DNA from 3 places in the Rossellomorea sp. NPDC077527 genome. Region 3 is predicted to be linked to each of the others. Evidence: riboswitches for the same ligand, from Rfam matches in the RefSeq annotation. Region 3 holds a riboswitch; each other region holds the start of a gene.
The links. Region 3 has a riboswitch for S-adenosylmethionine ahead of ACIGG7_RS22135 (Na+/H+ antiporter NhaC family protein). Riboswitches for the same ligand answer to the same signal wherever they lie in the genome.
Positions count from the first base shown of each region.

Region 1: another riboswitch for S-adenosylmethionine. It lies ahead of ACIGG7_RS15610 (YezD family protein); the one in region 3 lies ahead of ACIGG7_RS22135 (Na+/H+ antiporter NhaC family protein).
Region 2: another riboswitch for S-adenosylmethionine. It lies ahead of fbpA (Fur-regulated basic protein FbpA); the one in region 3 lies ahead of ACIGG7_RS22135 (Na+/H+ antiporter NhaC family protein).

Region 1 is NZ_JBITVL010000004.1:241,383-245,675, reverse strand. Features, by position in the region: gene ACIGG7_RS15630 (acyl-CoA dehydrogenase family protein) at 1-636, shown strand, start outside; gene fabG (3-oxoacyl-ACP reductase FabG) at 658-1,416, shown strand; gene ACIGG7_RS15620 (MaoC family dehydratase N-terminal domain-containing protein) at 1,434-1,883, shown strand; gene ACIGG7_RS15615 (MaoC/PaaZ C-terminal domain-containing protein) at 1,880-2,287, shown strand; SAM riboswitch class I at 2,479-2,584, shown strand; gene ACIGG7_RS15610 (YezD family protein) at 2,707-2,826, shown strand; gene ACIGG7_RS15605 (phosphoadenylyl-sulfate reductase) at 2,929-3,627, shown strand; gene ACIGG7_RS15600 (sulfate permease) at 3,685-4,293, shown strand, end outside.
Region 2 is NZ_JBITVL010000004.1:70,851-75,143, forward strand. Features, by position in the region: gene ACIGG7_RS14685 (flavin monoamine oxidase family protein) at 1-442, shown strand, start outside; gene spoIIP (stage II sporulation protein P) at 623-1,789, shown strand; gene fbpA (Fur-regulated basic protein FbpA) at 1,854-2,069, opposite strand; SAM riboswitch class I at 2,169-2,275, opposite strand; gene ACIGG7_RS14700 (hypothetical protein) at 2,480-3,223, shown strand; gene ACIGG7_RS14705 (protoporphyrinogen oxidase) at 3,541-4,293, shown strand, end outside.
Region 3 is NZ_JBITVL010000010.1:49,406-53,698, reverse strand. Features, by position in the region: gene ACIGG7_RS22140 ((S)-benzoin forming benzil reductase) at 1-489, shown strand, start outside; gene ACIGG7_RS22135 (Na+/H+ antiporter NhaC family protein) at 741-2,060, opposite strand; SAM riboswitch class I at 2,144-2,248, opposite strand; gene ACIGG7_RS22130 (MFS transporter) at 2,655-3,827, shown strand; gene ACIGG7_RS22125 (DUF2187 family protein) at 4,116-4,293, shown strand, end outside.

The DNA.
Region 1 (4,293 bases), on a different contig from region 3:
CAGCTTACCGGGAGAGACGGGGTCACCTGCTTCATTGCCGATAGAAGTATGGGCTGGAAGTCCGAATATATCCATACGATGGGTGAATGGGGACCGGCGAGCCTTATTTTTGAAGATGTAAGGGTTCCTGAGGAGAACATCCTTGGTGAAATCGATAGAGGCTACGACCTGGGCTTGGAGTGGATCGGTTTTGCCCGCTGGATCGTAGGTGCCCAGGCGGTTGGAGCAGCAGAACGCCTTCTTCAAATGGCCATCAACTATTCGAAAGAAAGGGAAACCTTTGGAAAACCTATCGCCGACCGGCAGGCCATCCAATGGCAGATTGCAGATTCTGCCGTGGAAATTGAAGCGGCCCGCTGGCTCGTGTTAAATGCAGCCTACACGCTGGATCAAGGAGAAGACAATCGTCATGTGGCGTCCATGGCAAAACTCTATGGATCCAATATGGGAAATCGAGTTGTCGACCGTGTCCTGCAAATTCACGGGGGGATGGGCTACACAAGAGAGCTTCCTATTGAACGCTGGTATCGTGAAGCCAGGTTATGGCGAATTTATGATGGGACCGATGAAATCCAAAAGCTGATCATCTCAAGGAATTTATTAAAGGGACATGTGAAACTGGGGCAATTTGTATAATTTGATAAGGAGGCAATAGGAATGGGAAAACGATTCGCAGGTAAGGTGGCATTGGTGACTGGTGGTAGCAGAGGGATCGGCAGGGCGATTGCGGGATTACTGGCTGAAGAAGGAGCAAAGGTGGCCATCATCGATGTGAATGAAGAGGCGTTGAATGAAGCAAGTGAGATATTTAAACCTTATGAACTGTATACAAAAGTTGCAAATGTCGTAGAATCACAGGAAGTTGAACATGCGGTCAAAGAAGTGTATGAATCCTTTGGTTCCCTTGACATCGTCGTCAACAATGCAGGAGTTATCAGGGATAATCTACTATTTAAAATGACCGAGCCTGATTGGCAGACCGTCATGGATGTGCACTTGAAAGGCTCATTCAATGTAGCGAAGGCGGCGCAAGTGTACATGGTGAAACAAAAGTATGGACGGATCATCAATATATCCTCCACCTCTGCACTCGGAAACCGTGGACAGGCAAACTATGCTACAGCAAAAGCGGGTCTTCAAGGACTTACGAAAACTCTTGCCATTGAGCTCGGACCGTTTGGCATCACGACCAATGCGGTAGCACCAGGATTCATTGAAACTGATATGACGAAAGAGACGGCGAAACGAATCGGAATCACATTCGAGCAACTGGTAGAAGCAAGTCTTCAAGAAATCCCGGTAGGAAGAAGCGGGCAGCCAGAAGATATAGCGAATGCAGTGGCCTTCTTTGCAGATGAAAAATCTTCATTCGTCAATGGTCAGGTTCTTTACGTTGCAGGGGGACCGAAAGCCTAAAGAAAGAGGTGCAGGATATGTTTGAATCATTTATCGGAAAACGTTCGACTCCCATTGAAAATCAGGTAGAAAGAGGAGCGGTTCGTAAATTTGCTGAGGCCATAGGGGACCCTCATCCTCTGTATGTGGATGACGCTACCGGGAAACGCTCCAGGTATGAAGGGAACATCGCTCCTCCCACTTTTCCAAGAGTGTTGGGCTTTGGATCGGTCGAAGGCCTTCATTTACCAAACGTTGGTTTGATTCACGGTGAACAATCCTTTCATTATGTAAGGCCATTGAAGGTAGGGGAAAGCATCCAATGTTACACGGAAATTAAAGACTATTATGAACGGAAAGGGACAGACGGGGCTCTGGGTTTTCTGGTAATTGAAGACGTGGGTGTAGATTTGCACGGGGAGAGGATTTTCACTTCCCAAGCGATTGTCATTATTACAGAAGCAGTCAGAAAGAGGTTGAGTAAATGACTACACTACAATCAATTCATATAGGGGATACACTGCCTCCGGTTGAATTGGCACCGGTATCGAGAATTGACCTGATCAAATACGCAGGGGCTTCCGGGGATTATAACCCAATCCATACCATTGATGAGGAAGCCCTGAAACTTGGCCTTCCAGGAATCATCGCTCATGGTATGTGGACGATGGGCAATGTGTCAAAACTATTCACTCCTCATTATGAAGAAGGGTTTATCAAGGATTACACTGTACGCTTTAAAGGGATGGTCATGTTGAATGATATGATTACTTTACGAGCTAAAATGGTGGATAAAAAGGATAACTCACTCCATTTTACTGTTACTGCAACCAATCAAGTCGAGAAAACCGTGATTGAGGGTAAAGTCGTCTTTGAGTTATTGACTAGTTGAAGAGAAAATGATGTTCAAAATATACGACATATTGCTTTCTAAAAATAATGTTGTAAATCGAACTGGGGTCGAATAAACATAAAAAGAATGGAAATCTCAAGAAAATGAGCCTAAAGACATAAATCCGATCGAAAAACTCGGGTTGACTTCTTGGTGGATTGTGATATTATTTAGAATATTAAAATTAATAACTCTTATCCAGAGTGGTGGAGGGATCTGGCCCTGCGAAACCCAGCAACCTACGTTATGTAAGGTGCTAATTCCAGCAAAATGTGAAGCCATTTTGGAAGATAAGGTATTCTTACCTGAACAACTTTCCAAAACGGAAAGTTGTTTTTTTATTCACTCTTCATATGGGTATGGTGGAAGATTGGGGGAATCAAATGACAAAAGAAAAGAGCCATCAGGCACAGTTTGACATGGTAGCAGAGAAGATCCAGTCTATGCTTGAAACCATGAGCTATGGTTCAATCACGATTGTCGTTCAAGATGGGAAGGTCATTCAATTAGAGAAAAATGAGAAAGTCCGAATCAAATAAGCTGACTAGACAAACTAGAGGCGCATAACAAAGATAAGGGACACCCTTTATCTTGTTATCGCCTCTTTTTATTTGGATAAGCATCAGGAAAAGGGGTGTATCATGTTAACCTATCAGACTTGGAAACAGCCAAACTTGGATTTCGAAGTGGATACGGTCTACAAAGGGGCGTTAAATGTCCTGGAATGGACGTACAGCCACTATGGTGAAAAAGTGGTATATGCATGTAGTTTCGGGATTGAAGGCATTGTGCTCATCGATCTAATCTCCAAGGTACAACCGAAGGCATCCATTGTATTCCTCGATACGGGCGTACATTTTAAGGAAACGTATGAAACGATAGAAAAAGTGAAAGAGGCTTATCCGGATCTACACATTCAAATGCAAAAACCTGAGTTGACAATGGATGAACAGGCCAAAGAATATGGAGATAAATTGTGGGAGAAAAACCCGAATAAGTGTTGCCAAATCCGAAAACTTGACCCTTTGAAGGATGCTCTGTCCAAGGGGAATGCCTGGATATCGGGATTAAGAAGGGAACAATCCCCCACAAGGAGACATGTTGAATTCATCAATAAGGATGATAAATTTCAATCGATTAAAATTTGCCCTTTAATTCACTGGACATGGAAGGAGATTTGGCGATATGTCCATAAACATGATCTGACTTATAACACCCTTCACGATCAAGGGTATCCGAGTATAGGGTGCTTCCATTGCACAACTCCAGCCTATGATATAAATGATCTCCGCTCCGGAAGATGGAAAGGAAAAGGAAAAACAGAATGCGGCCTTCATTGAAATGGGTGACAATACTTGCTTGAAATCACAGCGCTTATCATTAGTTTGTTCTTTGCTATGAACATTGGTGCCAGTGGAGCGGCTGCATCAATGGGAGTCGCATATGGTGCAGGAGCGATAAATAATATCAGGACCGCATTATGGATATGTGCCGCAGGTGTCCTTAGCGGAGCGGTACTGGGTGGAGGAGAGGTTGTCAAGACAATCAGTTCAGGAATCATTCCTCAGAATCTGCTGTCGATCAAAATCGTCCTCATCATTTTGTTATCTGCGACGATTTCTCTATTTCTGGCAAATGTCATCGGAATTCCGTTATCGACGAGTGAAGTGACAGTGGGAGCAGTTGTGGGTGTTGGAGTAGCTTATCAGGTTCTTTATGTAAAATCACTGATTACAATCATGTCATTTTGGGTGATTGTCCCGGTTGTCGCGTTCGTTGTCACATGGCTTTTCGGCTTATGTTTAGTGGGACTTGAAAAACGGGGGTACCATTTAGAAAAAAGATGGCTTGCGTACCTGTTAATCATCTCAGGATTCTTTGAGGCTTTTTCTGCCGGAATGAACAATGTAGCAAACGCTGTTGGCCCTTTAGTGGGGGCCGGTTTGTTGTCCCCTTCACGAGGGATCTTAATTGGCGGATTATTCGTTGCACTGGGGGCTGTATTA
Region 2 (4,293 bases), on a different contig from region 3:
CTTCTGGGAAGAACTGAATTATGGGAATATTATATCGGATCTCCCCACCCGGTTTACCTACATGCCAAGTCATGATATAGGCACTAATATGCCGGGTGTCATGCTTGCTAGTTACAGTTGGGGACAGAACGCACTTTTATGGAACAGTAAATCAAAAGAAGCAATCATTAGTGAGGTTCTAGAGGATTTGTCAAAGGTATATGGAAATCGAGTCTACACAGAGATTCTTAATTATTTTGTATATAATTGGAGTAAGAATCCATTCTCAGCAGGATGTTTCACTCTTTATACACCTGGTCAGGCAGCCGACATTGGAGATTACATGCGAACACCTGAAGGAAGAATTCATTTTGCTGGAGAACACACCTCTTCTTTTCATGGATGGATGGAAGGGGCAGTTGAATCAGGTGTAAGGGCTGCCTATGAAGTGAATGAAAGGTAACAATCAAAAAAAACAGGTCAATGTGTATTTTTTGTTTTTACAGCTTGGTTGCGAAAATATCTTTTAGAACATAATGAAACGTAGATTGATAGGAAATCCGACCGAATCCCTGAAAAATCCTTCTACTCAACCCATCATCTGCATAAAGTTAATTATCAAATACTTTATATAGGGGTACTGATGATGTCATATAAGTCTCGAAATAATAATAGTTTAGTCCCACTAGTATTCGTCTCTATGAAAGCCGTCATCCGGATTGTGTTGATAGGCATTATCCTCATGTATTTAATGGTTTGGCTGATATCATCGACGGCCATTAAATTGAGGGTGGATAGCATATTTTATACTTCGGTATCTGAATTGGTACCAAAGGAAACCTTTCTTATGCTGCTGTCACAGGAGATGACAGGATTGCGCATCGAGAATAAAGAGGCAATGAATAGTGACTTCGATTGGCTGGAAAGCGTTACGAATGTCTCTCTCCTCGATCCCAGAAGTCTATTTGGTCGGGAGATACCAGGCATTGAAAATTATCATACTCACATAGCAGTTGCCGGGAAAGGGACGGACATCACGAATCTTCCGAACGAATCACCTGCACCAACGGAAGACCAGTTAAAAGATCAGGAAATCGACCAAAGCCAAATTGATGAAGCGAATCATGACTCCGGAAATGGAGTGCAGGAGATTGAGAATAAATCGGTCTTTATTTATCATTCTCACAGCTGGGAAGCTTTCAGTCCTTTAATCAAAAACAATGACTCGAAAGATCCTGCCAGTACAAATGAGAAAGTAAACGTTATTGCGGTCGGGTCGAAGTTAAAACAAGAGCTTGAATCTCGGGGAATTGGAGTGGTTCATGATAAGACAGATGTAAACCAGGCATTAAAAAATAAGTCTTGGACGTATTTCGAATCCTATAAGCTTTCAAGAGGATTGGTTCAGGAAGCCATAGCACAGGATGATAACCTGAACTATTTAATTGATATACATCGTGATTCCATGCCAAGAGACATTACAACTAAAACCATCAACGGTAAGAGCTATGCCCGATTATTTTTTATCGTAGGGAAAGAAAATAAAAACTATGAAAAGAACTTGAAAATCGCGAAAGAATTAAATGCTAAATTAGAAGAGAAATATCCAGGCATCAGTCGCGGAGTTTTTGTTAAAACGAGGGCGGAAGGAAATGGAGTCTATAATCAGGACTTAACGGAACGTGCCATGCTCCTTGAATTTGGCGGTGTGGAAAATAACTTAGTAGAATTATATAATTCCACCGAAGCATTTGCGGAAATCTTTGCATCATACTATAAGAAAGATGCCGTTGAAGTAAATGCACAATGAGATCCCGTTTGAATGACAATGCTGAACAATAAGAAGCACCAATCCACCTTGGATTGGTGCTTCTTTAGCTACTTTTCCTCCCAATATTCTTCCAATGAATCGAACCAACATCATTATGGGGGTGACAATTATTTTGGATACATTGATACTCTTCTTCAAGTTCCTCTAAGCTCAATTCAAATAGCTGTTTGTCACCTTTTTTGAAAAAGTTGTGGACGATTAATTTGTTCACTAATTCGTTTCTTCGTTCCTGTTTGGATCCTTGAAGGATTTTCCCCATTTTAATCACTCCTATTGTTATGTCTGAGAATAGAAGAAGAGGCTACCTAATGAAAAAGCCCACTTCCTAAAGAATAAGAAGAAGGCTTTGCGTAACTTCGACTCATCTTTCAAGACAATGCTTGTGGAATTAGCACAGTGTTCTACCGGGTAGAATCTGTTGCTGAGGCTTCATCGGGCCAGTCCCTCTGCCTCTCTGGATAAGTAGTATATGGAAATGATATGTCATACATATTATAAAGTTGATTATTCATATTTGTCAACTGGGTATTAAAACGGTGTCGTTTCACAATATCTTTTAAATACTCCTCTCTCTATACATATTCATGATGTTTGAACAGGCAAAAGCAGAGTTCTTCCATACAATAATAATAGTATTATATTACTTTATTTTTAGGGAGGAGAAACATTTTGAAGAGAAAATATGTTAACGAAAAACTTCCTATTCTTCGAAAAGGCAATAGCTCTTTGAGAGGAAAGGTTCCATCCTTTCCAGAAGGGTGTGACTTTTATCCATTTAAATGTGATTGTCCCCCTGGTCCACCTGGACCTCAAGGAGAACAGGGGCCTCAAGGAGAACAGGGACCTCAAGGGGAACAGGGGCCTCAAGGGGAACAGGGACCTCAAGGAGAACAGGGACCTCAAGGGGAACAGGGACCCTTTGGGACTTTTTCACCAATATATGGAAACATTTTCGATGATGACGAGCAACTATTGGAGCAAAATGGAAATAGATTGGTTCGTTTCAATCAATTTGATCAGCCGGAGTCAGTCCTGGTGGGTGGAATTACGGCAACGACTAATTCTCTAACTGTACCCGAAGATGGAGATTATGCAGTACTTTGGCAAACAGTCTTCTTACCGGTACCCGGGAGTCAACATGCTGCATTTGGGATATTTGTAAATGGAACACTTGCTGATGCAACTAGGTCAGGGTTGGCTGTGTTTTCTGGTCAAGAAATAAGCGTAAGTGCATCAGTGGCTATTCTAAGTCTTACTGGTGGACAAACATTGACCCTTCGACTTCTTATCCCGGATAATAGTTCACAGACAACTGTTAGATTAGCTTCGACGGTACAGTATCCTGGCGCGGATCAACCCATCAACAGTGCGTCCTTAAGGGTTTTTAAATTAGGGCCTACCTTTATGATGTAGCGTAGTAAGGGAATAGCTAAACAGGTATATTATACGCAAGGAGAAGAACCCGTTTTTAAGGGAGTGTGTCTCAACTATTTGACCAGTCCAATGAATGTTTTACCAGGTACGGGAGTTCAAATGATCTCCCGTATTTGTAAGCTCCTTAACATTTTTAGGAAAAGAAGAAGACAATGTATCCAGTATATTAGATAAATATAATTTGAAAATAAATATGTTGTCAGGAGAATTTTCTTATTTCTGTCAAATATTTTTTTTGTATTCACTTTTAAACATGATAATCTGTATACATAAACGAAATGTATGGAGTGAATGGTATGAAAACAGTGGTTGTCGTAGGCGGGGGAATTACAGGTTTAACGGCACTGTATCACCTACATAAAATGTCAAAAGAACATAAATCTGAATTAAAGTTACTGTTAATCGAACGAGATCACAATCTTGGTGGAAAGATCAGAACTGTAGAAGAAGGAGATTACATAATTGAAACAGGGGCGGATTCAATAGTTGCCCGCCATGAGGCAGTCCTTCCTTTGGTCGAGGAACTTCAACTACAAGATGAGCTCGTTTACAACGAAACCGGGACATCCTACATATATACAAATGGAGAATTGCATAAAATTCCAGTTGATTCAATCTTCGGTATTCCTATGAATGTGGAGGCATTGGGGGAAAGTACCCTGATCTCTGAAGATGGGAAGAAGGCTGCGCTTCTGGATCTGGAGACTAATAATTCCCGGTTTACCAAGGAAAGTTCTATTGGAGAATTTTTGGAAGCTTTCCTGGGAAGAGAACTGGTTGAAAACCAGATTGCGCCTGTATTATCCGGGGTTTATTCTGGAGACTTGTATAAACTGACCTTGGCTTCTACTTTACCCTATCTACTCGACTATAAAAATGAATACGGAAGCATTATTAAAGGATTATCTGCAAATAAACTGAAATTTAAAGGTGCTTCCAATAAAAAATTCGTATCTTTCAATAAAGGCTTAGCCAAAATCATTGACCGTTTAGAAGAAGAGTGCTCGGATGCCACCATTCTAAAAGGTGCAGAAACAACCAAACTAAGA
Region 3 (4,293 bases):
GTGGTGACACCGATCAATCCGTCTGGTGAAGTGGATACCGGAGCACTTGAAATGAGTGTACATGTCAACCTGCTTTCTCCCATGATAGCCACCAATGAATTGATCAAAGCAGCAGAAGGTTCTTCTTCCAAAATGACCATGGTTAACATCAGCTCTGGTGCAGGGAGCCGTCCTGTTTATGGTTGGAGTACGTATTGTGCAACGAAAGCAGGCGTCAATATGCTGACGGAAACCGTGAGCCTGGAGCTTACCAATAAGCATAGCCGCCATCAAGTCATCGCCTTCAGTCCAGGGGTGATGGATACCGATATGCAGGGGGAAATCCGTTCTTCATCTAAGGAATCCTTTGCTGATGTTGAATCATTCCAGCGCTACAAAGACGAGGGCATGCTTCGCAGCACAGATACGGTTGCAGATGTATTATTGAAGCTCATCACTGAAAGTGAAATTGAAAGTGGAAAGCTTTATCATGTGAATGACTTATTATAAGAGAGTGAGCAGATTCCGGGAAGCGGGATCTGCTTTTTTGAGGTTGTTGTTAGTGTCTAGACGATAAAGAATCTTGTGGTATTTACGGAGTTGGCCCGATAAGTGCTTAGAGTGGCCCGAAAAACGTCAAAAGTGGCCCAATAAGTGCTTAAAATGGTCCAATCAACAGCCAAAACTGCCCCGACATTCATACAACCCTATCCAAAAACAAAAAAGAGACAAATCCCGAAAGATTTGTCTCTTTAAAATCATTATGAAGACTGAATCGGATCTCCATCTGGAACGGGATTGCGCGTGAACTTTGGAAGGGCGAATTGAATTGCAATTAATCCGCAAACCGCAATCAATACTGGATAGAAGGCATATGGAATGATGCTGATCGGTGATATGCCGGCTACTTCTGCCACGAGCAGTGCCTGTGCCCCATATGGGATCAAGCCTTGGATGGCACAAGAGAAAATATCCAGGATACTAGCTGATTTACGGGCATCCACTCCATATCGTTCGCTAAGCGTTTTGGCAAGTGGACCTGCAATGATGATGGAAATGGTATTATTCGCAGTACAAAGATTTGTTGCACTGACTAACCCCGCGGTAGCAAGCTGTGCTCCCTGAGGGGATTTGATCTTACGGGTGGCTTGATACAGGATTGCCTGGATTCCACCGTTATGACGGATCAGTTCGACCACGCCTCCAATCAGGATGGAAAGGATCACAATCTCAGCCATCCCTGTCATTCCGTCAGCTACACTGCCAAAATAACTCGATGGGGTGAAGCTTCCATCCACAAATCCGATGATTCCTGCCAACAGGATTCCGCCTAATAGAACAACAAATACGTTCAATCCTGCAAGGGCTCCGATTATGACTCCAAGGTAAGGCAGGATTTTAACCCAATTAAAGCTTTCCGCCTCTACTGAGGATGGAGTGCCAAGCGTCAGGATAAACAGGATCACCATGGTGATGATGGCTGCCGGTAATACAATGAAGAAGTTCACTTTGAACTTGTCCTTCATTTCCGTTTTCTGTGTACGGACAGCAGCGATGGTTGTATCCGAAATAAACGATAAGTTATCTCCGAACATCGCTCCACCAATAACGGTTGCCATGGCAAGGGGCAGGGAAATATCTGCTCCTGAGCTGATTCCCGCTCCGATGGGGGCAAGGGCTGCAATCGTCCCCATGGATGTTCCCATTGATAAAGAGATGAATGCGGCAATGATAAACAATCCAACAATGATTAAGTTACCCGGAAGCACAGATAGGGCAAAGTTGACGGTTGAATCAACGGCTCCCATCTTTTCTGCCACTCCTGAAAAGGCTCCTGCTAACAGGAAGATGAAGACCATAATCATGATGTCGGGATGACCAGCGCCTTTAGCGAACCGTTCAATCTTAGCGGTCAACGACTCTTTACGGTTCATAACTAGGGCAACGACCGATGCAATGATGATGGATACGAGTACAGGAAATGCATAAAAATCTCCCGAAATGATACCAGCTCCAAGGAACAGGGAAACAAATATGATCAAGGGCAATAAAGCCAATAGATTTCCTTTTTCTTGATTCATGCTAACACTCCTTTGTCTTGGTGTGAAATGAAATAAAAAACCTCTTCTTATATAAGAAGAGGTTTCATTCAAACGAAACACTCTCCTTATCTTTCAAGCATTACGCTTGCTGGATGTGGCACAGCACTCACATAGAGTCCGCTGCCGAGACATCACAGGGCCAGTCCCTCCGTCTCTCTGGATAAGAAGATATGTTATTTACTTGTTTTAAAATATACTTCCATACTTTAAAGGGTTTCATCAAAAAAGTCAAACCGGAAAATATTGTGAACCAAAAGCGGAAGCGGCTCGACCAGGCCCGACAAGCAAAAGGCGAAAGCGTCGGAAAGGCGTCTTTTGCCTTTTTGACGTTCTTGACTTATGACCTCGAGGGCCTAGCCGCTGCAGCTGGATGAACCAAAAGCGGAAGCGGCTCGACCAGGCCCGACAAGCAAAAGGCGAAAGCGTCAGAAAGGAGCATTGATCCATCTCTTTCCCATCATCAGTCCTCCTGAAAAAGTATGACTTTATCCATAAAAAGGCATGAATTCATAGACAATTGAACAGTCAGGGTCTACTATAAGATAGACAAAAAACATCTTGGAGGATACGGTAGTGGAGAGAACTGTACGAAATCAAATTTTTACATTACAAGGGTTTTATTTATTGACGTTCTTCGGGGTTGGCAGTTTATACCCGTTACTCAGTGTGTATTTAAGTGAAAGCGTCGGATTGAATGGATATCAGATTGGAACCATCATGTCCGTCGGTCCCATCATGATGATTTTTTTTCAGCCGATATGGGGGATGGTAAGTGACACAACGAACCGTCCTACTGCAGTGCTGGGATTGACTTCTTTGATTGCCGGTATCTTTGCACTTGGCTATTTATTTATGAATATGTACTATGGTTTGCTGGCGGTCGCCATCCTGGTGGCGATTTTCCAAAGTGCGATCATCCCGGTTTCGGACAGTATCAGTTTGAAGTATACAAGTAAAGTCCGCTACAACTACGGAAACATCCGGCTGTTTGGATCATTGGGATTCGGTATTGCAGTCTTCACCATGGGGAGACTATCGGAAGGTTTCATCGGTCCGACGATCATTTTCTACTCGTTCTTTATCTGCCTCGTCCTTGCCGGTTTCCTTTCCTTCCGTTTTCCTAGAGAGAGAGCGGCTGCCAAGCTCGATTTAAAAGCAGGGATGAAGGAGCTATTCACAATGAAGAAATTCCTGATTTTCCTGGCTGTCACATTCCTGGTGTTCGGACCGAATTTAGCCAACAATGTCTATTTTGGATTGTTTGTGGAAGATTCCGGTGGTACGTACGCTGGAATAGGTCTTGCTTTCTTAATCGCTGTATTATCAGAGGTACCGTTTATGAGAGTTGCCGGAGGGTGGATTGATCGGTTTGGTCTCCTGACCGTAGCAGCACTAGCAGGTGCCGCTTCCATGATCCGCTGGTTGTTTTACTTCACAGAACCAAGTCTTTGGCTCGTCTACTCCTCAGCCGTCATGCAGGGCCTTGCCATTGGCCTGTTCATTCCCGCAGGGCTGAGGTATATAAAAGAAATTACACCGGCTCACATTACAGCCACAGCCGTCACCGTATATTCAGCCATTGGAAACGGTCTGGGAAACTGGTTCAGCACCTTTGTGGGAGGCTTCATCTATGAAACATACTCCATCTACACGGTGTACCTTTTCTTTGCCGTATTATCACTTATAGGTATTTTCTTATGCTTCGTTCTCATGAAAGAAGAGAAAAAGAATGCATTGGCTTATTAATAGAGGAATATCAGACATCCATGAATTCATGGATGTCTATTTTTTATAAAATGATTAAAAAGGAAGGATTTTCCTTATTGGGTATGGAAGTATACATAAGGAAAAGGTCTGAACCGATTCATCCACCAAGAAAAGCATCCTGAAAGGTTTTAACTTTATTAAATTGTGGTACAAAAAGGTTAAGTCATTCATTGAAATTTACATAAATACAGGTTAAAATAATATTATTAGAAAATTCTTTCAATTAAACAGAGAAACTTATAAATGATATAAAAAGGGGATTATAAAATGGAAAATACATTCGTTTACTCGAAAGAAAACGCCAACCTTGGGGATACTGTTCAGTTTAGAAGAAAGAAACAAGTCATTAATGGTGTCGTTACAACCTTAAGAGAAAATACCGTCATTGTTAAAATGGATAGGGAGATGGCGAAAAAGCTTGACCTTCCGGATGATCAAACGGTCG